DNA from 2 places in the Anabaena azotica SJ-1 genome. Region 1 is predicted to be linked to the other one. Evidence: riboswitches for the same ligand, from Rfam matches in the RefSeq annotation. Region 1 holds a riboswitch; the other holds the start of a gene.
The links. Region 1 has a riboswitch for cyclic di-AMP ahead of ntrB (nitrate ABC transporter permease). Riboswitches for the same ligand answer to the same signal wherever they lie in the genome.
Positions count from the first base shown of each region.

Region 2: another riboswitch for cyclic di-AMP. It lies ahead of ACLLO5_RS13520 (glycosyltransferase); the one in region 1 lies ahead of ntrB (nitrate ABC transporter permease).

Region 1 covers NZ_CP178454.1:4,946,168-4,961,539, reverse strand. Annotated here, with positions in the region: gene ACLLO5_RS21520 (ABC transporter ATP-binding protein) at 1-645, opposite strand, end outside; gene ACLLO5_RS21515 (ABC transporter substrate-binding protein) at 687-2,129, opposite strand; gene ntrB (nitrate ABC transporter permease) at 2,435-3,286, opposite strand; cyclic di-AMP (ydaO/yuaA leader) riboswitch at 3,385-3,581, opposite strand; gene rnc (ribonuclease III) at 3,790-4,515, opposite strand; partial or broken gene ACLLO5_RS21500 (Swt1 family HEPN domain-containing protein) at 4,624-4,857, opposite strand; gene ACLLO5_RS21495 (XisH family protein) at 5,176-5,592, shown strand; gene ACLLO5_RS21490 (XisI protein) at 5,580-5,915, shown strand; gene ACLLO5_RS21485 (Uma2 family endonuclease) at 5,964-6,617, opposite strand; gene bchD (magnesium chelatase ATPase subunit D) at 6,840-8,858, shown strand; gene ACLLO5_RS21475 (DUF262 domain-containing protein) at 8,965-10,137, shown strand; gene ACLLO5_RS21470 (MAE_28990/MAE_18760 family HEPN-like nuclease) at 10,144-11,199, shown strand; gene ACLLO5_RS21465 (RNA polymerase sigma factor SigF) at 11,331-12,122, opposite strand; gene ACLLO5_RS21460 (translocation/assembly module TamB domain-containing protein) at 12,431-15,372, opposite strand, start outside.
Region 2 covers NZ_CP178454.1:3,047,704-3,063,075, reverse strand. Annotated here, with positions in the region: one part of gene ACLLO5_RS13540 (ISKra4 family transposase) at 1-760, opposite strand, end outside; one part of gene ACLLO5_RS13540 (ISKra4 family transposase) at 760-916, opposite strand; gene ACLLO5_RS13535 (AAA family ATPase) at 935-1,597, opposite strand; gene ilvA (threonine ammonia-lyase, biosynthetic) at 1,750-3,261, shown strand; gene ACLLO5_RS13525 (ATP-binding protein) at 3,305-8,008, opposite strand; cyclic di-AMP (ydaO/yuaA leader) riboswitch at 8,599-8,777, shown strand; gene ACLLO5_RS13520 (glycosyltransferase) at 8,939-10,219, shown strand; gene ACLLO5_RS13515 (HPF/RaiA family ribosome-associated protein) at 10,738-11,367, shown strand; gene ACLLO5_RS13510 (hypothetical protein) at 11,372-11,578, shown strand; gene ACLLO5_RS13505 (DUF4142 domain-containing protein) at 11,686-12,258, opposite strand; gene ACLLO5_RS13500 (pyridoxamine 5'-phosphate oxidase family protein) at 12,399-12,860, opposite strand; gene ACLLO5_RS13495 (DUF5132 domain-containing protein) at 13,150-13,734, shown strand; gene ACLLO5_RS13490 (HAD-IC family P-type ATPase) at 13,694-15,372, shown strand, end outside.

The DNA of each region.
Region 1 (15,372 bases):
AACATCATGAGTAATCATCATTACTGCTTGACGATGATTTTCCCAGATATCTAATACCTGACGCTGCAATTTTCCACGAGTTAAGGCATCCAAAGCTCCAAATGGTTCATCCATTAATAACATTTTAGGACGAATTGCTAAAGCTCTAGCAATACCTACTCTTTGTTTCATACCTCCAGAAATTTCATCGGGATACTTATCGGCAGCCGCTGTTAAGTTTACCATTGCCAAATGTTCGTTTACAATGCTAATTTTTTCAGATCGATTTGCATTTTTTAGCACTTCATCTACAGCTAAACGGATATTTTCTCTTACAGTTAACCAAGGTAACAAAGAATAATTTTGAAATACCATCATTCTATCTGCACCTGGTTTGCGGATTTCTTTACCATCTAAACGGACTGAGCCAGATGTGGCTTTTTCAAAACCACCGATAATTTTTAACAGTGTTGATTTACCACAACCAGAGTGACCAATTACAGAAATATACTCATCTTCACCAATTGTCAGATTAACGCCATCTAAGATCACAGAGTTGCCTTTATCTAGTGTGGGATAAGACTTGACTAAATTTTCAATTTCTAGAAATCCATGAAGGGGCATAACTTGTTGATAAGTATTTTGTGATAAGGCTGTATATTCCATGATCAAATCCTCCTGAATTTGTCGCCGTATTGTTTGAATATTTAAGACATGAAGAAGCGAGTAGGAGCGTTAGCCCTGATCGCAAAACTATTTAGATAACCGACAGGATCGCTAGGATCAAAGCCTTTTTTATCTATGAATACTTCTGGTGGTTCAATTTTATAATCTTCCTTGGGGCATTGAATTCCCATTTCCGCAGCTATATCTCGATATAAATCTGTTCTCCAACCTTGTTCGGCTACTTTATTAGCGTTTTTGGGAATTTCTTTGATTTGTCCCCAACGGGCAGCTTGAGTCATTAACCAAAGACTTCGAGAACGCCATAAAAATGTTGAATGTTCTCCTATTTCGTGGGGAATATTGTCAGGAATATCATAAAAAATGGTTGTGTCGTCAGCGTTAATAGTACGGTCTTGACCATCAAAACCACCATAGTTATAATTGCCAATAATTCCCGGTGCCGTAAACTTAGTAATAGGAACACCTGGTTTTTTGGGTTTTGCACCAGTGAAAGAACGTTCTGTCAGTAATTCGGCTACTTCTTGGCGATTTTCGGGTTTACTGCAATATTGACAAGCTTCTATCATTGCTTTCACCAAAGAACGGTAAGTTTTGGGATAATTGACGATAAAAGATTCCATTACTCCTAGTAGTCTGTCTGGGTGTCCTTGCCAAACTTCTTTACCTTGAGCGAATGTAAAACCGATACCTTCGTTACCTTGAATTGCTCTGGTGTTCCAAGGTTCGGCTACCATGTAAGCTTGCATAGCGCCAATTCTCATGTTTGTCACCATTTGCGGTGGGGAAACGATGATGACCCGAAATTCCTTCAGGGGATCTACACCAGCAGCCGCAGATATATAGCGAACAAAGTATTCGTAAATAGCCGAACTCAAAACTACTGCCCAAATTTTCTTTTCTGGGGGTTGTTTGTCAAAATAGCCACGGAAGTCTCTGCCAAAGGCTTCTAAAGCACCGTCACCATATTTTTGTTGATATTCGTACCAAGGACGGATGCCAAAGTCCCACATCTCTTTGTTCATGGTCATGGCGTTACCGTGACGGTGTATGGTCATGGCTGCACATAGGGGGGCATGACGTGCGCCTTCTGCACCTATGCGGGCGTTGGTGACAGCACCGGAGACGACGGGTGCAGCATCAAGACGACCAAAAATCAGACCGTCGCGGGAGTTTCCCCAACTAGCTTCGCGGTTGAGTTTAACGTTTAAGCCATATTTGCGGAAAAATCCTTTTTTCCAGGCGATCGCAAATGGCGCACAATCATTAACAGGTACATAACCAACTGTAATATCGGGTTTTTCTAAATCTTGGGGTCTAACTACCTGTTCTACAGCTAAGGCTGCTTCTGTCAGTCCTTTAGCAGACCTATCTCCAGAAATAGCACAAGATGACAACGCTAAACCCGCAGTCGTTGCACCTATTCCCTTAATAAAATCTCTTCTCGTCCAATGATTTTCACTCATAATTGTATACAATTTCGGATTTTAGATTTTTCGTGCTGCTGATTAATGGGATAATTTTTATCTTCAGCAAAGGTGCAAACAGAAATAGTTTTCTAGCTTGAATTTAACGATTTCATCCTGCAATTATGCAACGCCCGATTTGGGATTTTAGATATTGCCAAAATTGTTGGATAAGCTTTGTAGCCTTCCATCTATCACAATCATTAATAAGTTGACACTCAAATGCAAACTTGCATTGCATCTTGCAGTTTTATTTTTCAATGTGGGACAGACATCTTGCCTGCCATAGCTGTAAATAATTTTTTCTACTTCAAACTTCCTGGACGATGAGTAACTAACTCTTGAAGCTTACCCACAGCATAATCTAAAATTAAGCCAGTTAAGCCAATTACAAACACAGCCAAAAATACAGAACTGAGATTTAAACGACTCCATTCATCCCAAACAAAAAACCCAATTCCAACACCACCCGTCAACATTTCTACAGCCACAATTACCAACCAAGCAATGCCTAAACTAATTCGCAACCCTGTAAAAATATAGGGCAAACTGGCAGGCCAAATAATTTTGATCATCTGCCGCCAACGTGGCATTTCCAACACTCGTGCCACATCTAAATAATCTTTGGAAACACTAGCAACTCCCAAGGCTGTATTAATAATAGTTGGCCAAAGGGAAGTAATAAAAATAACGAAAATAGCTGAAGGATCAGCCAAATTGAAGATAGCTAAAGAAATCGGCAACCAAGCTAAGGGTGAGACTGGTTTAAATATCTGAATAATGGGATTAAAAGCCAACATTGCTGGTCTAGACATCCCAATTAAAAAGCCCAAGGGAATTGCTACTAATGCACCCAAGCTAAAACCTAATATTACCCGGCGTAAACTGGCTAATAATAACCAACCAATTCCTAAATTACCAGGACCTCGTTCATAAAAGGGATTTAAGATGTAGTCAAGATTGGCTATTAAAGCTTCTGGTGGTGTAGGCATTAATTCATGATTAGCAAGTGCTACTATCCACCACAGTAAAATTATTCCCGAAAACCCCACAACAGGCAATAAAAACTCATTCCGAAAAATGACAGGTTTTGCTTTTTTCCAAGCAAATTGTCCAGCAACTGCAAAGATTGCAGCTAAATTTAGTTGCAAAATCATATTGTAACCTCAACAGAGTTCAGCACAGATACACTGAAACTGAGCAGTACCAGCCTTGGACACTGATGAGATCAAAACATTATCAAAATGCTGTCTCTTCAGTCTCCTCTCAATGCCTACGAAGTTAGCTGACGGACTAGGGTTGAGAGATACCCCTTTTTGCTCGATTTTGGCTTATTTTCTAACATTTAGTTAAAAATTTATTAACCTATCAAAACAAAAATACGCCCCAAAACTTGGTTCCTCCGTTCCCACGCTGTTGACTCTGATGCGTTGGATTAGGCTGACTTACTCACAATTAATAGTAATAGCGAAAATATAACATTGATTAACAGTAATAACATCAGTATAGAAAATATAAATTAGTTACTTACCTACTTACATCAAGCGGTTCAATTCATTTTTCGCTGTACAATAAACATATTTCGTGAGGGTAAATACAAAGACATTAAGAATAATCTTACGTCTTTGTTTGAAATTAACAGTTATTAAGCCAATAAGCCTCATTTTTTCAATCTAGCTAACGCATCTTCAGCCGCAGCCTTTTCTGCTTCTTTTTTATTGCGTCCTTTACCTTCACCGTATTCTTCACCTTCTACTAATACTTTAGCTCTAAACTCTGGTGCGTGGGATGGTCCCCCTATTTGTTCTGTTACATATTTGGGAGGATTTGTGATACCTTGAGCTTGTACCCATTCTTGAAATCGGTTTTTGGAATCAACATTTGAACGAGGTTCTACAATGTGTTCTGAGACAGATTCAAATAATGGTTCAATAATAGCTCGGAGTGGTTCAACATCGCAATTATTATCTAAATAATATGCACCAACGACAGCTTCAAATGTGCTACTGAGTAGGTTAGGGTTTTGAAAACCTCCATCTCTAATTGTGCCTTTTCCTAATCTCATTCTGAAGTCTAAACCTACTTCTAGGGCAAATTTTGCTAGTTGTTTTTCTTCTACTAATCCAGAACGACGACGAGTTAATTCATCTTCTCCTTTTTCGGGATGACAACGATACAGATATTGTCCACTGATGAAGTTGAGAATAGCATCACCGAGAAATTCTAAACGTTCGTTGTGTTCTCCTTCTCCTGGGTTTTCGTTGACATAAGAACGGTGGGTTAATGCTTGACGGAGAAGTTTTTCATTTGAGAATATCAGAAGTTTATGTACCTCAGATAATTTTTCTTTGATACGAGCTTCTTCCGCTTTTTCTGGAGAAAGCATGTTCAAAACTTCTTGTTTTTGCTTTTCAATAATATCTAGTTCAGAGGCGGAAATTACTTTCATAATTCTTGTCATACTATCAAGAGCGCGATAAGTATCATCTGTGGAAAACCTTGATTGATGCGCCCATTTATTTCTCACGTCAATTAACTCACTGACCAAAGCACGTTCAGCGTTACTTAGTTTTTTCTTGAAAACATTATCCCACTGCTTAATAATTAATTTTAGCAGAACTGAAACATCTTCTTGTAAAGTTTCTTCTAGATTTCTTCTGAGTGTTAGATCGTCAAATATACAAGATTTAGCTACTGATAACCAACGTTCACCATGTATTGTTCGCATTTCTTTTTCTACATAGGAATATAATCCTTGCGATAGAGTAGCTAAAGCTCTATTAATTCGTTCGTGATTACTAATAGCCATTGGACTGTGTGATGAAATTATACAATATATAATTTTACTGTTTTTAACAAGATGCTGTCTATACAAGAGATGTAAAATTTAGTACGCAAGGGCGGTCAGGATGCACACCCCACAACATTTATGATATTACAATGTGTAATTCGTTTATTTACAAAAGGCATTAGGAGGAATAATACTCAAGTTAGACATGGCGAAATACTGTTATTATAATAGATAAAAAGACTAAATTATCAATTCATGTCAGCTAAAGATATTTTCCATGATGCTGTAAAAAAAGGATTAGAAAAAGAGAGTTGGGTGATAACAGATGACCCTTTGAGAATTCGCTCAGGTAGGATTGATATGCAAATTGACTTAGGTGCAGAAAGAATGATAGCTGCTGAAAAAGGAGAAGAAAAGATCGCAGTTGAGATTAAAAGCTTTATTAGTTCCTCTAATATTTCTGAATTTCATACAGCATTAGGTCAGTTTCTTAACTATCGTTTTGCTTTGAAAAAACAACAACCTGAAAGATTTTTATATTTAGCAGTTCCCAAAACACCTTATGAGACATTTTTTCAATTGCCATTTGTAGTAGATGTGATTGAACATTTCCAACTGAGTCTAATAGTTTATGACCCAAATGATGAGGTAATTGTATTGTGGAAAAAATAGAAAAATATCGTCAATATATACAACAATTATTAATTGAATATGCTAAGGGAAGTCCATCAGATGAGGAAGTAGAAACACAACTGATTTTTGATAAAGAACGAGATCATTATCAGGTTGTTTATACAGGTTGGAAAAATCGCCGACCGATGTATGGTTGTGTTTTACATCTGGATGTTAAAAATGGTAAAATTTGGATTCAATATAATGGAACTGAGATAGATATAGCAGATGAATTAGTTAAATTAGGAGTACCAAAATCAGATATTGTGTTGGCTTTTCATGAACCTTTAATGAGACCATATACAGGTTTTGCGGTTGGTTAGTTGTAGATCCCCAAATTCAAGAAATCGGGGATCTAATTTTTCTGATTTTTAAAGTGTATTGATATCAATTCCTTTAGCTTGCAATTTTGCTAATAAGTCTTGATAATTTTGACGTTCTTGTTCCAATTGTTGATTTAATTCCAGAGATGTAAGAAACTTTCTTCCATCAGGATAATAAATTTCTAAATTGTCTGATGTTAACTCAAAACGTATTCCTAAACGTGGACTTATCCAACCATTAATTTCTTCAATTTCTTCTAACCATTCTTTTTGGCGAATAAGTCCGGTTAATTCTAGTGTTGTTGGTTCATAGATATAATATTCTTCTACTCCATAACGATGATAAAAAAGTAGCTTTCTCGCCATTTCTTGGCTACGATTTCCTGGCGATAGAATTTCAAATACCACCTGGGGAGCAATATTATTTTCTTCCCATTGTTTATAAGAACCACGTCTACCTTTTGGTCTACCAAAAATAACCATGACATCAGGTGCTTGACGGGTTTTTACACTTCCTTCTACTGGATACCAAAGCAAGTCACCTGCTATGAATACATCATTTTCTGAAGCAAATAAGATTTCTAAATTTTCTTTAATTTTAACTATCCATTCATAGTGTTCTGTATTTTCTGCCATTGGTTTTCCATCACTATCAGGGTAGATGATTTCTGGTTTAGTGTCTGGTGTGAATTGCTGTACCATATGTTTATCTCCGAAGGTCAATAATTTTTTCTTTGCTATAAGTTGAATGTGATTATCTTCATCAAAAAAGCCTATTTTCGTAAGTTGATGATATTTTTCTAGGGTGAAGCGTTTAACTTGAATCGTGGTTATACATCTTTCTTCTTTAGGAATTGTTTTTATATATATTCTAAATGTGCCAGAAATTGCTAGACTAAAACTATAATAACTATTAAGGAAACAATGCCTGCGCCTACTATTACCCCGACAATGACTGCTTTTCCACTGACAGCTGTAGTCGGTCAAGAAGCAATTAAGATAGCTTTGCTGTTAGCAGCAGTGGACCCTGGTTTGGGGGGTGTGGTGATTGCAGGCCGTCGCGGTACGGCTAAATCTGTGATGGCGCGTGCAATTCACGCTTTATTACCACCTATTGAAGTTGTTAAAGATTCTGTTAGCAACTGTGACCCGAACCACCCGGAAGAATGGGATGATAAACTGTTAGCTGAACAAAGACAGGAAATAGAAACGGAAATTATTCCTGTTCCTTTTGTACAAATACCCCTTGGTGTTACCGAAGACCGACTTTTAGGTTCTGTGGATGTGGAACAGTCGGTTAAACAAGGTGATACGGTTTTTCAACCAGGTTTACTGGCCACGGGTAACAGGGGTGTGTTGTATGTGGATGAAATCAATTTATTAGATGAACAAATTAGTAATCAACTTTTATCGGTATTATCGGACGGACGCAACCAAATTGAACGGGAAGGGATAAGTTTTCAACATCCTTGCAAACCGTTGTTTATTGCGACTTATAACCCAGAGGAAGGGACGCTTAGAGAACATTTACTTGATAGAATTGCGATCGCACTATCAGCAGACGGAGTTCTGGGTTTAGATCAAAGAGTACAAGCAGTTGAGCAAGCGATCGCCTATTCTAAATCTCCCACAGAATTCCTGCAACAATACAGCGAAGACATAGACTCACTCAAAACCCAAATACTCCTCGCACGGGAATGGTTAAAAGAAGTCACCATTACCCAAGAACAAATTATCTATCTGGTTAATGAAGCCATTCGCGGTGGTGTAGAAGGACATCGTGCAGAATTGTTTGCAGTGCGCGTAGCAAAAGCCGCAGCAGCATTAGAAGGACGCAACACCGTCAACGCCGAAGATTTACGTCGGGCTGTAGAATTAGTTATAGTTCCCAGAACAACTATTATTCAAACCCCACCACCAGACCAACCACCACCACCTCCCCCACCACCCCAAAGTCAAGACGACTCAGAAGAACAGCAAGAAGAAGAACAAGAAGAACAGGAAGAACAGCAGGAAGAACAGGAACAGCAAGAACCACCTGAGATTCCCGAAGAGTTTATCTTTGACCCAGAAGGGGTAATCCTTGACCCAAGTGTGCTTTATTTTACCCAAATGGCACAACGGCAAGGTAAATCTGGAAGTCGCAGCATCATCTTCTCAGATGACCGGGGACGCTATATCAAGCCAATGATACCCAAAGGCAAAGTTAAACGCATTGCCGTAGATGCCACATTGCGAGCCGCAGCACCGTATCAAAAAGCACGACGCGCTAGACAACCAGATAAAAAAGTCATTGTCGAACAAGGAGATATGCGTTCTAAGCGATTGGTGAGAAAAGCCGGCGCTTTAGTAGTATTTGTAGTGGATGCTTCTGGTTCAATGGCTTTAAACCGAATGCAATCTGCAAAAGGTGCAGTCATGCAGCTTTTAACCGAAGCCTATCAAAACCGTGACCAAGTATCTTTAATACCCTTCCGGGGAGAACAAGCAGAAGTTTTATTACCCCCTACCCGTTCCATTGCTTTAGCCAAAAATCGGTTAGAAAGATTACCCTGTGGTGGCGGTTCACCTTTGGCACATGGTTTAACTCAAGCCGTGCGGGTGGGAATCAATGCCCAAATGGGAGGCGATATTGGTCAAGTTGTCATCGTAGCAATTACTGATGGTCGTGGTAACATTCCTTTATCTCGTTCTTTAGGTGAACCCCAAGAACCAGGAGAAAAGCCAGATATCAAAGCCGAATTACTAGATATTGCTGGCAGAATTCGCGCTGCTGGTATGCAATTATTGGTAATTGATACAGAGAGTAAGTTTGTCTCTACTGGCTTTGCGAAGGAATTAGCCAAAACAGCCGGAGGTAAATACTATCATCTACCCAAAGCAACGGATAAAGCTATTGCGGCGATGACTAGGGGAGCGATCGCTGATATAAAATCTAGATAGTTGTTAGACCTATCTGTAAATTATGTTTTAACCCTTAACAAATCAGGTTAAGCTAATTTGTAGATAGGTTTATTTATTTTTATCAATATTATGGAGAATGTAGTCAATGCAACTTCTAACTCCAACTGAAGAAATGATGTGGGAACAAACACCCTCTTTAAACCACGTCACTATGTCTGATCAAGAAATAAATGATAAATATGAGAAGGGTGAGCAACGAATATTAACTGAATTAAACCGGGAAAAACTTCCGACTTTCGTTGAATCATTAAAGAAAACCGGATACATGGATGTTAGACCTTTTTATCAAAGAAGAGATAGGTGGGATAAAAAAAAGCAATCTCAACTGATAGAGTCTTTTTTGATTAATATTCCTGTTCCACCAATTATTCTTTACGAGAAAGAATATAATGTTTATGAAGTCATGGATGGTCAACAGAGAATTACTGCCCTGAGAGATTTCTATGAAAATGATCTTAAATTGACAGGATTAGAACTTTGGCCAGAACTAAATGGACGTACCTACAAGGAACTACCAGCCAAAATTAAAGCAGGAATTGATCGTCGCTCTATATCGACGATAGTTTTAATTACAGAGTCAACATCTAGTCCAGAAGAAGCATTATTTTTAAGAAAGCTTGTATTTGAGCGTGTTAACACTGGTGGTGTAAAACTCAGTCGTCAGGAAATACGTAATTCTTCATTTTATGGCAAATTAAATCAATTATTACTTGATTTATCAGCTAATCCAATATTTGCAGAAGCTTGGAATATTCCTATTAATGATGATGAAAAACTTCTGAAAAATAACCTCTATAAAAAGATGGAAGATGCAGAATTAGTTTTGCGATTTTTTGCATTGCGTAATACCGATAAATTTAGTAGGGGTATGGAAGGATTTCTCGACTTATATATGATGAAAAGTCTGTCGTTTTCTGATGAAGACATTGAATTTCTGAAAAACATTTTCATCCAAACTATAAATCTAGCTCACCAAATATATAGAGAAAACTTATTTAAGCCCTTTGATCCTCAGTCTGATACTTGGAAGGATAGATCATACAAAGCTTATTATGATGCCGTGATGGTCAGTTTTAGTAGACATTTGGCAGATGCAGATAGTTTAGTTGCTCGAAAGCCAAGACTCCTCGAAGAAACAAAGAGACTTTTTAGAGAAGATGAAGCCAAGCTTTTTACAGGTGGTGGAAAAACGCAAGATGATCTAAAAGAGAGAATCAAACTGTTCGATGATATGCTCTCTCAAGTCATAGCAGAGTAAAAAGCAATGTTTCAGAATCTGCTCATGGCTGTAAAAGCTAATATTTCTACAATTCGTTCCATTATTAAAACTAATGAGAAAATTCGAGAGATTGCTTTTGGAGATGTTTCTTTATATTCTGAAGAAACAAAAACAATCCTCGATGATATGTTTCAATATATTCCTGAAGTAACTGATTGGCGTGTTTATGATCATTGTGCTGTCGTCACTCGTTTATATGCTATTTATGAAACCTTTGTAGAAGACTTAATTCGAGATTGGTTAATTCTTTTACCAGGTTTATCTCTAAAGTATTCAGACTTAAACGAAAGTATTCGTAAAACTCACCAAAGTGGAGTAGGAAGACTGCTGCAAGAAATATTGAAGGAAGATAATAATAGATATAAAAATCTATCTGTACAACAAGTTATGCTGGGTTTATTGAATGGAGAATCTGGAGAAGATAAATATCAACTATTACCAGAGGCTTTTCTATTCCATGAACAGAATTTACGTAAAAATAGCTTAGAAAGATTATTAGCCAATGCTGGTATTTCTGAAAGTTGGAGTTGGATATTAACACATAGAGATATAAAATATTTTGTTGAAGAGATTAGAGCAAATGAAAATACTCCTGAACAAGAACTCAATACATTAATTAGTTATCGAAATGATGCAGCACATGGAACAAATATAGATGATTTTTTAGCAGCTAACGCACTCTTAGAATTATGTGATTTTGTTGAAAATTTATGTCAAGCACTCTGTGAGTTAGTGACGTGGCGAGTTCTTGAGAAGAAGGAATCAGAATCAATCGGTCAAGCACAAGTAATTGGTAAAATTACAGAGTGGTTGAAAAAACCTAAAGCTGCAATTTTAACAGCAGACAGAGAATATCCATTATCAGTTGGAAATAGTGTATTTTTAGTAGGTAAATCCTACTGTCAAGAAGCTACTATAAAGAGTATTCAGCATAATGGTGAGTCAATTTCTGAGATTAAAACAACCCCAGGAATGGAGATTGGGTTAAAATTTGATGTTGATGCCAGAAAAGATTTGCGTTTGTATAAATTAACGACTTAAAGCTGATATAAAATCTAGATAGTCTCATGTCAGCATCAGGATGTTGAGGATTTAAGGATTTACAGGATATAAAGACAAAAAAATCCTGTTCATCCTCTAATCTTGTCAATCCTGATTCAGACGAAGAATAACTAAGCACTTAAGACTTTTGACTCCACTGGTGGTTGCAAATAGCAAATCAAATCTTTCACACCTTTGTGTAGATAGCGCGTAACGGTCATCGGACTAGTACCAATTCTCTTAGCAGCATCCTTACGAGTCAATTCTTTAACTAAGACCAACTCAACTACCATCCGAGGCTTATCATCTAACATATTTATAGCCCCTTGGAGTTGTAATCTTTCCTCTTCCTGTTGCTGAAGCAGAGTAGTACGGGGACAAGGAAGAATATCACCTAAAGTTATTTGATAATCAGTGTAGTTAGCTGTAGTTGCATCTAAACTTAAAGGTATCCGGTTTTGAACAGCCAATTTACATTCTTGCCATTCTTGTAAAGAAATATTAAGTTGGGTGGCAATATCAATTTCTCTAGGAGGATGACCTAGAGATAGTGTCAACTGTTTACGAATTTTTTGCCCAGCATTGTAAAGTTCTTGCCAACGACGGGGTATTTTTAATAAAGTAGAGCGATCGCGCAAAAAATGCAGTATCTCTCCGCGAATATAAGGTATAGCAAAGGAACTGAACGCATATCCCTGGTGAGGATTGAAACGTTCAATAGCCCTGATTAAACCCAAATAACCAATTTGTTCTAAATCTTCATAAGGCTCATTACATTGATGGATAAACTTATAAGCCATCTTCCGTACTAAGCCCTTATGCACTTCTACAAGTTGATTACGTAGTTTAATTGAAGGTTTTTGGTGGTATAAGTGTATTAGCTCCATACCATCATACTGCACAGAGGACTCACTTGCTGCCATATCAATTCCTTTGTAGTAACTCCTTATTCCAAATGAACAGAGTTAGTATAATTTGTTTAAGACTGTAATTATTTTCCTTAGATTAGGCTAAATAAACCATAGTTATTTCACTGAATTTCAAATAAATTCAACGCATACTTCCGTAAACATACGGTATAGTTCCCATTTCTACAGCAGGGGAGCAGGGGAGCAGGGAGATGGGGAGCAGAGGAGAATAAATAACCTTCTGCCTCCTGCCTTCTGCCTTCTGCCTCCTGCCTCCTGCCTCCTGCCTTCTGCCTTCTGCCTTCTGCCTTCTGCCTCCTCTGTTAAAACCTTCTTTCAAACTCAATAACAGCACGACTATCATCTGTTAAATTTGTGGAAGCACGGACACGAAACTCTTCATTTATTCTGTAATTAATACCCCATTGAAAAGGGTCACTAGCTGTCAAAATTTTGATACTGGAAAGAGAAAATTTGCTGGAAATATCGACACCCGCTTCTAATGCTAATTCTAAAGTAGAGTTGCTTTTACCAGCTTCAGGTCTATCAGAAAGAATAGTAGGAAATAAACGCAGTTCACTTAACCCAAAAGCATCACCAATTTGGTTAAATGCAGATTGAAAGTTATTGAAAACAGCCGAACCAGCAATATTAATTAACCCTAATGTACTGTCACCACGTCCTTGGGTATCGACAAATCCACCTCCTAATAACGTGACAATTTCTGTTTGTGAGCGTGTGGGACTACTTTTCAGTTCTAAATTATCATTTAGCTTGCTCGCAGGTCCTTTGACGGTGGCTTCAACTCGTACACTTTCTAATGCGGATAATCCTGTAGAAACTTGTCTGCTGAGTTCACTGGTTTGGATTCCATCTAATACTTTAGCAAAGAGCTTAATATCTAAGTCAGGGTCACGGGGTTGAGAAGTTCTAAACGTTGCGGTATGTTTATAGTTACGAGCCAAATTGAATTGGGTTGTAAATAAATTTACTCCACCTTTAGTTAATTTGATAGTTCCTTCAGGAATAGGGTCACTTAAAGAACCAGTAACATTTAAATTGCCAGATGCTAGGAAGTTAAAGACGGGTGGACGGGCAATTTTTACGTTTTTTCCTAACTTTATTTCTAAGTTATTTAACTTTGTAATTCCGCTGTTAACATCGTTGATTTTGTTTTGTTTATTAGCTGCCAGCAGTGATGATTCAGAACGATTCTTAGATACGGTAGAGGTGCTAGATTCTGTTAATAAAACTTGACCATTAAATAATTCTATATTACCACCAATAGCTGGCTGTAATACAGAACCAGTAATTTGTAGCTGACCACTAGCGCCACCTTGATATAATGACTTGAGATTTAAAGCTAATTTTTCCAGATTTACGGTGAGAGGATTATCTATTTTTATATCTTGACTGTTAAAAATAGGAATTTCTCCGGCAGCTTCGATTTTACCATTACTAAACTGACCTTGGAGATTTTCTACTAATACTTTATCAAAATCAAATGTTGCCTTTCCAGAAACATTTGTGAGCTTATCTGGTAGAGCTTGAGCTTCAAAGACGGCATTATTAAGAGAGGCAATTCCTTTAACTAATGGTTGTTGTCTTGTTCCCCGGACAGTCAGGTCTATTTCTCCTTCTCCACTTTCAAAGGCTATTTGGTTAGTGAACAAGTTTAATAGGGCTAATCCTTCATCTTTTACTTGTACATCTAGACTAATTTGGTTATTATCTGGTTTGACGGATGCAAAAGGTAATTGATAGGGAATATTGCCTTTGATATTTACAGGTTCTGTCCCAGTAGCTACAACCTGACTGCCAAAGTTTAACCGTCCATTTGTATAACTGAAACTAGCAATAGCTGATTCTATTTGTTTCTGATTGAGAGTTCCTTCTGTGATGTTTAATTGTCCTCTGGCTTGAGGATTGGCTATATTACCTGCTAATGCCGCATCAATATTGAGATTACCTGTAATCCCGACTGGTAATTTGACGAAGTTGTTTAATAGTTGGATTGGGAAACGTTTGACTGTCAATTTTCCTGATTGTTCTTCACCACCGATATTACCAGTAAAGGCTATTAGTCTTTCTTTAGATGCGATGCGTAAAGGTTGTAAACGCAAAATGCCTTTTTCAAAACTACCTTCAGCGATAACTTTGTCAGCACGATAAAAACGATTTGGTTCTGTTTCTCTACCCCAAGTAAAGTTTTGTCCTTGTAAGTTAAACTGTAATGCTAGTCCGTTGACTGTGGCGGTATTAATATCAATTTCCCCGTTGAATATTCCCTTTAAGTCTGTTAAATCTGGAATGGGTTTGGATTCTAAACGTTTTTCTTCTTGTAATGCTAGGAGTGCCTTAATTTCCGATAGACGCTGAATTTGATTAAATAAAGGTTGTTCTGATAAACCTCGCGGGTTGGTTGTTAAATCCGCAGATGTACCGTAAGTTGGTGCTGCTAAACCTCTTTGTAAGTCTTGGAGTTCAAATATTTGAGCAACTGTGAGTAAATCTTGAATGTTGCCTTGGTTGATGTTTATTTTGGCTTGCAGCTGTGGTCCGGTGGTGGTTTGTTTGAGGGTAGCGTCAAATAGGTAGCGGCTTTGGTCTTTGGTAAATTCGCTGCTGGTGAAGGTGGCTATATTATTGTTGTAGTTAAATTGAGTTGTGAAGCGATCGCCTCTAATTCTAGCAAGTTTCGGTTGTGCGATCGCAATATTTCCCCTGGTGGCTAATGTCTTTTGATTAATTTGCAAATCTCCAGTTAAAAACCCAGCTAATGCACCTTTGCCCAAAAAAGTATTATTAGGTAAATTTAAATTTAAGGCTTGTAAGGGGAAATTATTGACTTTAACTGCCCAATTATCGCCTTTTGCTTGACCTGTGGCTGATGCTTGCTGCCATTTTACTAAAAAGGCATTAGCTCGATTATTAGAATTTAAATTAGCTGCTAGTCTGTCACGTTTACCTGCAACATCCAAATTCAACCCCCGACCTTGCACGAAATTGATGTTACCAGTTAATAACGGTTCAAAGGCAAATTTCTGAACTTGTAAATTTCTTAAATTCAGAGTTCCCACAACATTTGGTGTAGTTGGTTTTCCTGTAATTTGTCCTCGAAAATCTACTTTTCCTATCACATCTACAGCATTAGGAAATTTTAATGGTAATTGTTGGAGGTCAAAATTCTGTGCCTGCACATTCAGATTTAATTGAGTAATTTCTGGTATGCCTGGTTGTTGAGCATTAGCTAAAATATAACCAC
Region 2 (15,372 bases), 1.9 Mb from region 1:
TGTTCAGCTTGATAATAGCTGTAGTTGACAATGCGAGAAAAGTGTTTTTCCAGATAAGCAATGAAATTTTTAGCTTGTTTACCTCGGCAATGATTAAATAAAGTCTTAGCTGCTTCTACTTGACCTTGCCATAATAAAGTTTCAGCAGCCTTAAGTCGCTTTAAAGACCCACCAACTTTATAAAGATTTTCTTTGAGGTGATACCAATCCAAAATTTCACAGCGAGAAAACTGGTCTTGACCAAATTCCCTCACCAGATTCCACACACCATCGTGACCATCTCCTAAGCAAACGAGAGGGTTCACCAACTGTTGGCTATTGACATAATCAATTAATGATTGGTTGTCATCAAAAAATGCACCATAGTAAATCCCTTGCAGACGCACAGTTTTATAGTCTCGCCAGTGACAACCGGCTAGTGGTTTACCTCGCAGTCGAACTTTTCCTCCATCTACACTTACTTCCGAAACGGCTTGTTTTGCAAGTGGTAGTTGAAAATCTTGTGACAGCACTAATTTTTGTTGCGTTGAGTGACCAACTTTTATTCCTGTTAATGCCTCTACCTCGATTTCTGCATTTTGATATGAAACATTCGCTGATAGTCTCAAACAACATTTTTGAAGTAATGGACTTAATCTAATTCTTGGCTTTACACCCAGTTTCTGTAACTGTTTAGTTTTTAATTTCAGTTCTCCAACTAGGCTTTTAATTTTCCTAGTTTTACCTACTTTTGTACCTGTTTTTTGTTCAACAAAAAAAGGGCTATTTCTGGACTTACACTTTCTAGTATTTGGCTACGAACTTTTTTTTCTATACTTTCTAGGTCTGTTAACTGACTCTTATCTGCTTGTTCATACAGTAATGTTGCCAGTTCTCTTACACAGGCTTTGATTCTTTCTTCTATATCTTGGCTCATAGTCTTTGATACGCTTTTTTATCTCTTCTTACATTCTCCCATATTTTGTATATCTTCCAAAAGTGGATGCTCCCTTTCACTTCTCAGTTCTTTATTACCTTCTCCTGTTTCTTGACTGGGAGTTCCTAAATTCCGAAACTGATCAAACCAAAAAATTCCCGGTAATCTAGAAAAGTAATTTCTAACTGATTGATCACCACGATTAATAAAACTTTGTGTGTAATAGCGTCCTCGAAACTGGGCGCGTTCCTCTGGAGTGTTACCAGCCTTCCAATGTTCTCCATTTAAAATAACTTTAACTACACGACTATTTCCCGGTGTAATAAATGAATCGGGACGAAAATCAGGTGGTAGAGAATAATACCATCTTTTTGCAATTTCACGAGTTACTTCTAGTTCTTCTTCTTCAAAAGATACTTCTAATTCAATTCTTGGTGTTCCCCATCGCCAATAACGTCCAGGTAAAAAGCCAATCCAATCAAAATCAGAAACTTTTTGAATGCGTCCAGTTGCTAATGCTAATGGTAAAGCGATCGCTTGTAATAATGTTGTTTTGCCAGAACCATTATCACTTAGAATCAGAAAGCGATCGCTCACTTCATCAAGGATTTTGTTTTTAAAAGAAATCCTCAAATCTTGAAATTTTTTGAAGTTTTGAATATACAGTGATTCTACCTTCATTTGCTAGTCGCTTTTTTTGGTTGAATTACCCTGATCATATCTTCATAATCATGATTTTAGCTTGCGCCCATACAATAATAAATCTGACACATCCCCCCAACTACCCAACAAGCGGTAAAATTAACATCCAACCCCAAATTGCACCCCTTGATATGTATTGCGACTACCTGGTACAAATCCTCACCGCCCGCGTATATGATGTAGCCCAGGAAACACCACTGGAATATGCTCCCAACCTCTCGAACCGCATCAACAACAAACTGCTGCTGAAGCGGGAAGATATGCAGTCTGTCTTCTCCTTCAAGCTGCGGGGTGCATATAACAAAATGGTCAACTTGCCTCCAGATTTACTGAAACAAGGTGTGATTGCGGCTTCTGCGGGAAATCATGCCCAAGGTGTGGCCTTGGCTGCCCGTCGCTTGGGTACAAAAGCAATTATTGTCATGCCGGTGATTACGCCCCAGGTAAAAATCAATGCGGTCAAAGCACGGGGAGGAGAAGTTGTCCTACATGGCAATAACTATGATGATGCTTATGCCCACGCCCGGCAATTGGAAGCGGAAAAAGGGTTAACTTTTATACATCCTTTTGATGATCCTGATGTGATTGCGGGACAGGGAACTATTGGCATGGAAATACTGCGACAATATCAACAACCTATCCATGCAATTTTTGTGGCTATTGGTGGGGGGGGTTTAATTTCCGGGATTGCAGCTTATGTGAAACGGTTGCGTCCCGAAATCAAAATTATCGGTGTGGAACCTGTAGATGCTGATGCTATGTCTCAATCTCTCAAAGCCGGTCATCGGGTGCGGTTGTCTCAGGTGGGGTTATTTGCTGATGGGGTAGCGGTGCGGGAAGTGGGGGAAGAAACCTTCCGGCTGTGTCAGCAATATGTGGATGAAATTATTTTGGTGGATACGGATGCTACCTGTGCAGCGATAAAAGATGTGTTTGAGGATACACGATCTATTTTAGAACCTGCTGGAGCATTGGCGATCGCAGCTGCTAAAGCCTACGCAGAACGAGAACAAATCCAAGGACAAACCCTCATCGCCGTGGCTTGCGGTGCTAACATGAACTTTGACCGCTTGCGGTTTGTGGCAGAAAGAGCAGAATTTGGGGAACGTCGAGAAGCGATTTTTGCGGTGAATATTCCCGAAAAACCAGGAAGTCTGCGTCAGTTTTGTGAATGTATTGGTAACAGGAATTTGACTGAATTTAATTATCGCATTGCTGATAATAAAGAAGCTCATATTTTTGTCGGAATGCAAATAGAAAATCGCGCCGACGCAGCTAAAATAGTTGATAAATTTGAAGCCAGTGGTTTAAAAACAATTGATTTAACCGATGATGAATTAACAAAATTGCACCTGCGGCACATGGTCGGTGGACATTCTACCCTGGCTCAAAATGAATTATTATATCGGTTTGAATTTCTTGAACGTCCTGGTGCATTAATGAAATTTGTCGGTTCTATGTCTCCCGACTGGAATATCAGCTTATTTCACTATCGCAACAACGGCGCAGATTATGGGCGAATTGTGGTGGGAATGCAAGTACCACCCCATGAAATGAAAGAATGGCAAATATTTCTTGATTCCTTGGGTTATCACTATTGGGATGAAAGCCAAAATCCCGCCTATAAATTGTTTTTAGGTTAAGAAGTCCTGAAAACTTTTTCCTATGGATCTAATTACTTGTAGCTCACCCTAAAAGCCTAGAAATTGCCCTGATCAATTCCTCTGGTTCAATCGGTTTGGCGATATGCTGTTGAAAGCCTGCTTCTAGTGCTTGTTGCTGATTGAAATCTCCGGCATAAGCAGTCAGGGCGATCGCCGGAATTTGTCCACCCTGCTCTGGTGGCAAGGCTCTGATCTGTCGCATCAGCATATAGCCATCCATTTCTGGCATCCCAATATCACTTATTAGTACATCAGGTTGGGAACGCATTAAAGCTGTAAGTGCTTCAAGAGCGGAAGCGGCTGTAATCACCCTTGCCCCAGCTTGTTCCAATACAAACTCAATAAAGTCTCTTGTATCGGTATCATCATCTACTACTAAAACTTGGACACTATTTAAATCAAGAGATTGTGTTAATGATTGAGGATCTGGATTGACCATTGGTTGAGAAGGCATAACCGGAAGTCTAAGTGTGAATGTGGCTCCCAAACCTTCGCCCTGGCTCTGGGCTTGAATCGTTCCACCATGCAATTCAATCAAGTGACGGGCGATCGCTAATCCTAATCCCAGTCCACCAAACTTGCGGGTAGTTGTGCTATCTGCCTGACGGAAGTAATCAAACATATAGGGGAGAAAATCAGGAGAAATGCCTTTTCCGGTGTCACTGATAGTAATTTGAGCTTGATTGTCAACCTGTTCTAATAGCACCTTAACCCGACCACCTGCGGGTGTAAATTTAACGGCATTGGAAAGCAAGTTCCAAACTACTTGCTGCAAGCGGGTTGAGTCACCCAAAACCTTTTCCACTTTAGAATCAAGGTTTGCCTCTATCTGAATAGATTTAGCTTCTGCCGCCAGTCGCACGGTTTCCAGCGCCGCTTGAATCATTGATGCTAAATTAATCGGGCTGATTGTCAGATGGAGCTTGCCTTGCAAAATCCGGGAAATATCGAGCAAATCTTCAATCAATTCAGCTTGCAGCTTGGCATTACGCTCAATAGTTGCCAGAGCTAACTTTGTCTTTGACTCATCTAGTTTACTGTTTTGCAGCAGTTTTGACCAACCAAGGATGGGATTGAGTGGCGATCGCAATTCATGGGACAACACCGCTAAAAATTCATCTTTAATCCGGTTGGCCGCTTGGGCTTCTTCCCGTGATGCTTCTGCTGCTGACCGTGCTTGCTGTTCTGCTTGATATAACTGGGCATTTTCCACGGCGACAGATGCCATTTGCGCTAACTGCATCAGAATTGCTTCATCAGCTTCGGTAAAATCACCCTCATATTTGTCGGAAAGTTGAATCAACCCGATATTTTGTTCGTCCTGTCCTACCAGGGGAGCAGCCATCCAGCCGCGCATGGGAGGATGGTTTTTTGCCTCTTTGCCAAAGCCTCGCCAAAAAGGATGTGCCTCTAATTCGGTTTGGGTCATCCTAATTGGGCGATTCAGGCGACACACCAAGGCATAGATACCAGACCCATCTGGCTTTTGATCGTAATTTTGCCACTGAGCATACTTGTCAGACAAATAGATAGCGGTAATTGCCTGTGACCAATTCTGGTCAATCGTCATGCTGGTGACAGATTGGTGAACACCAATAATAGATGCTGCCTGATCCGTGATTACCTGCAAAACTTGTTCAACGGAAAGGGCAGAATTATGGATTGCTACTGCTGCGGTGGTCAATCCCTGCAATTGGTTGATGTAGTGGTGTTCACGGGCAAGTAGACGTTCGCGTTCCAGTTCCGCTTGTTTGCGATCCGTAATGTTGCGGCTAACAGTTGCTAGACCAATCGGCTGATTTTTCGCGTTTGTGATGTGAAAAACGTTGTAAATCATCCACAATGGTTCACCAGTCTTAAAATGACGGAAACGAATTTCCACTTCAGCCTTTCCCTCACGAAAAACACGGGGGAAAAATTCATTGACGATAAAATCCTGATCTTCAGGAAAGAAAAATTCCCTGACTGGAGTTTCGCTATATTGCTGTGTGTCATCTAGCCCAACTAACTGCCTGGCTGCTTTATTGACATAAAACGGTACAAAATTCATATCGCACATCCCGATAAATTCCGTGCTGTTATCGGCAAAGGAAACAAATTTTTGGACTTCCAGTTCCGCTTGTTTGCGATCGCTAATATCTGTGACGAAAACCGTCAGTCCATCGGGCGAAGGATAAACTCGGTGTTCATACCAACGATTCCAGGTGGTGTAAAGATACTCAAACTGGAGGGGCGTTTGTTCACTGAATGCCCGCTGAAATTGAATGTAAATATCAGTGCTAATGGTATCTGCAAACAAGTCCCATAAGCTGTGATTGAGAATCTGCTCACGCTCCATTTTCATGATCTGGCAAGAGCGATCATTGGCATAGGTGAAACACCAGTGGCGATCGAGGACATAAAACCCGTCATTAATACTCGATAAAATAGTTTCGATTTTTTGCTTGGCCGTTTCTGCTTCCAGTCGTAGCAACTGCTCTTTTTGCATGGCATCTCGCCGCAGTTGCGCCAGTTTTAAAGTTGCCTCGACTCGTGCTAACAATTCACGGGCAGAAAAGGGCTTGATTAGATAATCATCGGCTCCAGCTTCTAATCCTTCGACTTTTGCTTCATCTCCGGCTCTAGCAGACAGCAAAATGATAGGAATTTCGCGGGTATGCTGGTTACTCCGCAAAGCACTGAGCAGACCAAAGCCATCCAAACGGGGCATCATCACATCCGTCAGTACCAAATCCGGTAGATGATGAGCGATCGCCTCTAATGCCGCTATGCCGTCAGTAGCAGTTTCTACCACATATTGACTACTCAGCAATCGCTTCACATACTCCCGCATATCAGCGTTGTCATCAACTAGGAGAATGCGAGGAGAGGAAGGTGACAGGTGACAGGTGACAGGTGACAGTGGACAGGTGATAGGTGATGGGTAAAATTCTTCCCTGCCCCCTGCGCCCTGCTCCCCTGCCTCTTCCGGTAGCCAGCGCAAAACTTCTTCCACGTAAGGGGCTGCACCTAATGCGGTGGAAGCTAAGGTTCGTGTTGCCTGAATGCGATTGTGGGGTAAATGGGCTTTGCCGGTGGGAATGGTGATAGTAAAGGTTGTACCTTTGCCTTCCACACTTTCAACCTGCACCTGACCACCATGCAGCCGCACTAACTCCTGCACTAATGCTAGTCCAATGCCTGAGCCTTCTTGAGTTCTGCCCCGCGCTCCTTCGACTCGGTGAAACCGCTCAAACAATAGGGGCAATTCTGCTTGAGGAATGCCAATTCCTGTATCACTGACTTTCAATTCCACCTGGTTTTTTACTTGTCGCAAGGTGAGAGCGATCGCTCCATCAAAAGTAAACTTAAAGGCATTGGAGAGCAGGTTGAAAATAATCTTTTCCCACATTTCCCGATCTATGTAGACGGGTTCTGATAGTCGCTCACAGGTGACAATCAACTGTAAGCCTGCCTGTTCGATTGCCGAACGAAAGACACTGGCTAATTCGGCGGTAAAAGTGGCTAAGTCAGTGGGTTCATATACAGCTTGTACCCTTCCCGCTTCTATGCGCGAAAAATCTAGTAGTGTATTTACCAGTTTTAATAAACGTAATCCATTGCGATGTATCAAAACGACCTGCTGCCGCTGCCCTTCTGACAGGTCATCTGCTGCTAATAGCTCCTCTAACGGACTCAACATGAGAGTTAAGGGAGTCCGAAATTCGTGGGAGACATTGCTAAAGAAAGTGGTTTTGGCGTAATCGAGTTCAGCTAAAGCTTCTGCACGGTTGCGTTCTTCCTCATACGCCTGAGCATTGGCAATACTGGCAGCAATTTGCGCTGACACCAAATTCAGGAATCCTTGGTAGTTATCGTCAAACAGCCGGAATGGGTTTAAACCCGCCACCAATACACCCGCTTTACCCGTCGGTCCCGATGGTGGGATTGGCAATACCACAGCTTGATGGGGTGAGCGATTCCATGCTCCGGTTGGCAGGTCACGAAATAGTGATTCTAAATCAGAAATCAAATACGGTTTATGGCTTGTCAAAACTTCTGCAAAGTGCCAGAGCGAATCATCATCAAGCGCAACAATTTCAGGAACAGCTAAATGCCCTCGCTCAATTCCGCAAGTTCCAGCTAAAACCACGCATTGTCGAGCAGGATCAAGCAAATAAATCATCGCAAACGGCAGGTCGTAGGGATTGGTTGCCAAACAGTTGGCGCTGAAAGTGCAGGCTTCATCAAATGTACGAGCTTCTACCGTTTTGGCTGCCAATTCCTTTAATAATGCTAACTGGCGTTCTCCAATGATCCGGGGTGTATCGTCCGTATTGGCACAAATAATCCCCCCGGTGCTGCCGTCATCATTGGGAACAGGGCTATAGGAAAAAGTGTAGTAGGTTTCCTCTGGGTAGCCATTGCGCTCCATAATTAGCAGCAAGGCTTCATCGTAAGTACCTTGATTTTGGAATAGTGCTGTTTCTGCACGAGGACTTATTTGATCCCAAATTTCTTGCCAGACGACAGCAGCTTTTTGACCAAGTGCCTCTGGATGTTTGCCTCCGAGAATGGCTCTGTAAGCATCGTTGTACAGGTTGATCAGGTCGTTACCCCACCAAACAAACATGGCTTGGCGAGAGGTTAACATAATTCGCACGGCTGTTTTCAAGCTTTGTGACCAAGTTTCGACCGCACCGAGCGATGTTTGCGACCAATCGTGCGATCGCATGAGTGCCGCCATTTCACCATTGCCGATAAAGAGATTTTCAGAGATATTAAAGTTTATCTCATGGGTCACAGTTACAGCCCTCGAATCACGGTGCTGGTTAAGCTTCCCCGGTCTGTTGCTTGCCCCCGAAGGCTAGACGCGGGGATTTCCGAAGAGTCCATAAAAAGACTTTCTTAGGCTGACTTAAACAACCTCTACTGATTCGGGCTAAATCAAACTTAGCCATCATCGCTACTTTACGGATAATATTTGCAGCCCCATTACAGTCCGCATTTATCTTGATTCCGGTTAAAGTTTTAAACAAACCACGATTTATTCTAACACCACTACTTTTCTACCCTGGTTTAAAAACACGGGGCGTGACCTTGCTCCCGTATTATTTACGTATCCATTGATACGGAACTAGTATATGGAACTTAGCTGGTCTCTTATTTGAGCGCAGCGATCGCCGCATTCATCATTTATTTTCCCTTTTGCCTACTCTTGAGCCACCACAACATCTGTTGCTTTAAAGAGAAACGCTATAACCCAGCCCAGCCATAAATTTTGTTCTTTACACCCCTTGACTCCTGGAAAATTACCTGTTATATTTTCTAGGACAATTAATCAGTCTGCCTAATCCCAATCCCTAAGCTATGTATTAGGACAACTGGGAACGGAGGAACCAAATTTGGGGCTAATCTTTCTAGATTTCGGAATTTGAAATCCACAATCTATAGAAGAAGAACATCTCTCAGTTCTAGCCCGTCAGCTAACTTCGTCGGCATTGGGAGGAGACTGAACGAGCAACATTATTACAAGTAATGTCCTGTTCTCGTCAGTATCCTTGGCTGGTAACTTTGCGCTTCGTTTTACCTGCCCTCGACCTTTGAGGAGAGGATAATCATACCTTCAATTCTAGCGTCTGTGGCAGGATTAGTTGCCTTGAGGTGAAACTCAACTATGTTCCAGACTATACAAAATCGGATTGCGCTTATTTCCGTTGATGGTGATCCATCTGCAAAAACTGGTCAAGAAGAAGCTGGGGGTCAGAATGTTTATGTGCATCAAGTAGGTATGGCTTTAGCGGAACAAGGCTGGCAAGTGGATATGTTCACTCGTCGCAGTAGTCCGAGACAAGCAACAATCGTACCCCATCATCCCAACTGTCGCACCATTCGGTTAAATGCTGGGCCAGCAGAGTTTATTGGACGAGATCATTTGTTTGACTATCTACCGGAATTTGTGGCTGAATTTCAGAAATTCCAACAGCAGCAAGGATTATATTATCCCATAGTGCATACCAACTACTGGTTATCTGCTTGGGTGGGTATGGAACTGAAAAAACGTCAACCACTGATTCAAGTGCATACTTACCACTCTCTAGGGGCAGTTAAATACAGAAGTGTGGGTCATATTCCCGTGATTGCTATCCAAAGGTTAGCAGTGGAAAAAGCCTGTTTGGAAACAGCAGACCGTGTGGTTGCTACCAGTCCCCAGGAACAAAAGCATCTGCGAATACTAGTTTCTCACAGGGGACGAACAGAAATGATTCCCTGTGGTACTGATCTTCAGAAATTTGGTGGACTTCCCAGGTTAGAAGCCAGGGAAAAGCTAGGAATTGCCCCTGATGCCAAAATGGTTTTTTATGTTGGGCGTTTTGATAGGCGCAAAGGAATTGAAACTCTGGTCAAAGCCATTTCCCAGTCTAAGTTTAGAGGTGAGGGAAAGCTGAAACTAGTAATTGGTGGTGGTAGTCGTCCTGGTTACATTGATGGCATGGAGTGCGATCGCATTACCAACATTGTTGCAGAACTAGGACTCGAAGATATAACCATCTTTCCTGGTAGCCTAGATCATAGCATCCTCCCTTACTATTACGCTGCCGCTGATGTCTGCGTTGTTCCTAGTCACTACGAACCTTTTGGGTTAGTGGCTATTGAAGCAATGGCTAGTCAGACTCCCGTTGTTGCTAGTGATGTCGGTGGATTGCAATTTACAGTTGTACCAGAAGTTACAGGTTTACTCGCTCCCCCCAAAAACGACTTAGCTTTTGCAGATGCTATTGACCGCATACTTGCTAATCCATCTTGGCGTGACGAATTAGGTGTAGCTGGACGCGAACGGGTAGAAATTGCTTTTAGCTGGAATAGTGTGGCTTCTCGACTATCTCAACTTTATCTGCGGCTGATGATGCAAGCAGCAGAACAATATCAAAACCAACCTCAGATTTTTGCAGCTTAACAAGGGGTGAACTAGAGTCAAAGTCCCCCTTTTTAAGGGGGATTTAGGAGGATCTGAAAATTCCTTCTTATGGTACAGGACTTACGCAAATGGCATATTAGTAGGGTGCGTCAGACTTCATAAATCCTGCAAATAAACAGATATTTGATACCTGACGCACCATAAAATAGATGTTTGGTGTGACACTTGCGTAAGTCCTATGGTATATACATAGATTAAAAAATATCTTCACCTTAGTTAGATATAAAGATTTTTTTATTTAGCTAAAATTAGCTAATGATAATAACAGCGAAAACTTACAGCAGGTTTCACCTAATTATACCAAAGTAGAGACGTTACATACAACTTCTCTACACTTCTCTACAAGGATTTTAAAGATTGTTTTGTGGTTCATTTGCCTGAAAATCGCTGTAATTACACTTAAACCCATCCTGTAGTTAAGTAAAACAAAAAATGAAGATAAAAAGAAGCACACTATTCAAATAATATAGCCCATCTATGATTTGGATTAAAAAAGCATGAAAATTCCTCCAGAAATAACCTATCGTAATCTAGATAAATCAGAAGCAATTGATAATTTAGTTCATGAAAAAATTGCCAAATTAGAGCATATTTGTAATTACATCAATAGCTGTCACATTGCCATTGAAAAAATACATGACCGACCGCGGACGGGTTCTCCATATCGAGTCAGAATTGATCTCACAATTCCCCCTGGTCATGAACTAGCAGCAGAAAAAAATCCCGGTGAAGGTATCCAATATCAACCGCTAGAAGCAGTAATTAGAGAAACCTTTGATGCCATGCGTCAGCAGTTAACTAAAATTACTCAACGGCAACGTCCAAGTGAACAAGCTAACAGACATACTGAAGCGCAAGAAAATACAGCTTTTGTGACTAAGTTATTTCGAGAAAATGGCTATGGTTTTCTGAAAACTTTAGATGGTCAAGAAATATATTTTCACCACAATAGCGTTTTACATAATGACTTTGACCGTTTAGAAATTGGCACCGGTGTAAATTTTTCTTGGGAACAAGGTGAAGAAGGACCCCAAGCCAGCACCGTAAAAATAGTTGATAAACCTGGTGTGCGTGTTGGTAAATCCTCAGAAACGCTTGTAGAACCGCCATTAGACTGGCAGGAATAGGTGTATGAACACACAAACTGATGAATTGAAAAAAACTGCATCTCAATTACTGGCAGCTATGCTATCTAATCCCCACATTTACCCCCAACTTAGTGATGCAGGAGGTTATGGAAATATGGAACAGCAATTAATTATTGCCTCTGTAGAAATGGCAGAAAGCTTAATTCAGTATGTCGAAAAATCTCATCCACAAAATGAACGGGGTAACTAGTGCCAACTAAAAATCAATAAAAATAAAAGTTTGTAGTTAGTGATTCAGTGCCAACTACAAACTATGAAGAATTAACAATTTTTCACTAATCATCCCTTCTGCCTTCATTATTTTCTACCACGTCCTGTGAGATTATCTTGAATAGAACGAGCTAGACGTAAATGTTCTTCCAAAAGAGGCAAATTTTTTGTTGCCCAATTTTTCAAATCTTCATCATCACCTTGTTGAGATTGACGACGATATAAAGCAATATCTTTGTTATGATCTGCTACCATCTGCTGGATGTATGCTTTATCAAAATCAGCACCAGACAACTTTTCTAAATTGGTTTTTATTCTTTTATTTTCTTTACCAATATCTGAAGGAAAATTAGCACCTTTTTGATTAGCCAAGTCTTGAAGTTCTTGATTGAATTGCGTATGATCTGCAACCATACGTCTGCCAAATTCTTTTACTTCATTACTTTCAGCTTTTTGCTCTGCTAGTCGTCCTAATTCAATCTCCGCTAAATTACCCTGAGCAACTTTAGTGATAAACTGCTGGTCACTCTGATTTACATTATTTTGAGTCAATTGCATGGGTATTAAATTTGGATGAGATAAAGCAATTTTGTGTCCATAAGTAATGGTAAATAAGCTGGATGTTAACAAAACTGCCATGACAATTGGTTGTTTGTTCATGATTCGATTTCCCCATAATTGCCTTATACAAATCCTCAAAAATCTAACAACAGATCCACAGGATTTATTTGGAATTTTGTTCGCGTAGCGTCTCCGTTAGGCAAAGCCGTGCCGAAGGTAGGAGATATTTTGAATTTAAATTAACGGTGTACAAGTTCTAACAAATTAATTGTTTGTGATCTAGAACTAGATGGACTATCCCAATAATCTGCTTTATTTATATTCACTTTTAGCAAAGCTAAATTAGCTTCATCTATTCCTTGAGGAAACCAAGTTTGTAATTTGGGTTGCCATTTTTCTTGTAATTTATTCCTGTCTCTTACTATTTCTGCTGTACCTAAAATAGAAACATATCTCTGTTTATCAGGTGAAGAAAAATTCACATTCACCTGTTGACGATGTTCAATTTCAAATACTTTATGAGAATCAGCAGAGGTAAAGAACCAGAGTATGCCATCAGCATCTATTTCACTAAAGATAGACATAGGACGACTATGTAAACTACCATCATCATCGACTGTAGTTAACATTACATATTCAATGTCTTTAATCAGTGTGCGTAACTGATTAATTTGTTGATTACTGTCGTTTGAATTTGTCATTGATTTGTTTTTAGTAAGTAACGGTTGAGGAGTAAAACCAGGTTTACTGGTTATCAACTATTTTTTTAGTATGAATATTTTTAGATTCCGATTACATGAATCTAAAGGTATAATTCCTCAACAAATAAGCTATATGGTATATAACCCCAGAGATATTTTTGTAATCAAAATATTCATTTTGGATAATAGTGAATAAATAATTCTGTAACTTGAGGCTGAGGTCAAGAGATTGTTGTTTAATTATACTTATATAGGGATTAGAACTTGTGATAATAATGGAGATTAAAAAATGGCATCTACATTAGACACAATTGTTGAAGGTTTGACAGCAATAATTTTTTCACCACTAATTCTACCTATTGCGTCAGCAGTGAAACAACCTGTAGTTCAAAATACTATTAAAGATAGTATTCTTTTTTCTGAAAAATTTAAGGATGCAGTTGCACAAATAGGGGAAGTATTTGAAAAAGCAACAGCTGATGCTAGAAAAGAAAAACCAGATAGTTTTAGCTCTAGTATTTACCCGAATCATGTCACAAATGGTAAATCAGAAGTGGCTCAAGATTTGATTAATATCATATCTGATATAAATGCTGATGTGGAGAGAATGACAAATGGTGTTGCTGATTTGCGGGTGATATTACCTCTAGGAATTGCCTTACTTTCCCTTAGACAACTGTTTAGAAAAGGACTAGAACTGGAAGATGCCCCTTGGTATATATTGGCTTGGTATGCTTTCGATATTTTTACAAGACTGAATTATGAAGATGAAGAGCAATTAACGAACTTATCAATTAATACTGTTTCCATGGAATTTCAGGAGCAAAAAAGTAGTGATTCAAGCAATACACGCGAGTATCAAAGGGAGAACTAGATTTAAAATTAAAGAACTTTATCGCTCACCATCTCTGAAAAATTATTTAGAGCGATCGCTTATAAATTTTGCGGAAATAAAATATGTTTCTGCTAATATATTAACTAGCAATATTTTGGTTATTTTTGATCAGAATATAAGCTATAAAAAAATAGAATTTTTAATTCATAAGGTCTTATTTGATTATAAAGATAAGTCCGATTCCGATTTTGATCATAGTAATAAATTAGTAAAAACTGCCAAAGCTACAAAACATCAACCACTTGCTGTCAAGCATCAGCAAGAAACCAAAGACTGGCATTTGATGGCAGTAGACAAGGTTTTAAAAGCATTAAATACTGCAAATATCTCAGGATTATCCAATGAAACAGCTAATAATAACCTCAAAAAATATGGAAAAAATCTGTTATCAACAACAGTGAAACGTTCTGAACTAGCTATGTTACTTGAGCAATTTAAATCATTGCCAGTGGCTTTACTAATTATTGCCTCTGGAATTTCTATTGCTACTGGGGGCATGATTGATGCTGTAGTAATTTTGGGTGTAGTGGGATTAAATGCTGCTATTGGTTATGCTACAGAAAGTCAGTCAGAACGCATTATTAATTCCCTAAAAAATCGGGCTGAAAAATCAACTTTGGTAATTAGAGATAGTAATCAAACAGCAATTCCCACAGAAAATGTAGTTTTAGGAGATATTTTAGTTCTTAAACCTGGTAGCTATATTGCCGCAGATGCCCGCATTATTGCAGCAGATAATTTGAATGTTGATGAATCTGCTTTAACTGGAGAAAGTCTGCCTATAACTAAAATAACTACATCTTTAAATGGTGAAGATGTGCCTTTAGCAGATCGTTTAAACATGATTTATAAAGGCACATTAGTTATCAATGGAAAAGGATTAGCAGTGGCAGTTGCTACAGGCAATTTTACCGAAATGGGCAAAATTCAGCAACTAGTTGGTGAAGCAACCACAATCCAAACTCCCCTTGCTAAACAATTAGATCAAGTAGGTAGTCAAATTGTTTTCATCGGTATGGGATTATGTGGTTTAGTCTTTGCTATGGGAATCTTACGAGGATATGGTTTATTGCCAATGTTGCAATCCTCTATATCTTTAGCAGTCGCAGCAGTTCCCGAAGGTTTACCAACAATTGCCACTACTACCCTAGCTTTGGGCATTCGCGATATGCGAAAAAATCACGTTCTTGTCCGTAGTTTAAATGCAGTAGAAGCGTTAGGGTCGGTGCAGACAATCTGTTTAGATAAAACCGGGACACTCACAGAAAATAAAATGTCGGTAGTGGAAATTGTCACCGACAGTAAACATATTCAAGTAACTAATGGAGATTTTCTTGCTGGGGAAGAAACTATTAATCCCTATATCTACAATGAATTATTAAAATTAATTCATGTTTCAGTTCTTTGTAATGAAAGTCAAATTAGTCAAAAAAATGGTGATGAATATGTAGTTACTGGTTCAGCAACAGAAAATGCTTTGATTGACACCGCAATTAATGCAGGAGTAGATGTCATTGCCTTGAGAGAAAAATACCCTTTATTGCAAACTAATTTGCGTTCGGAAAATCGCAATTTGATGAGTACAATTCACGCTACACATAATACTAATCAAATGGT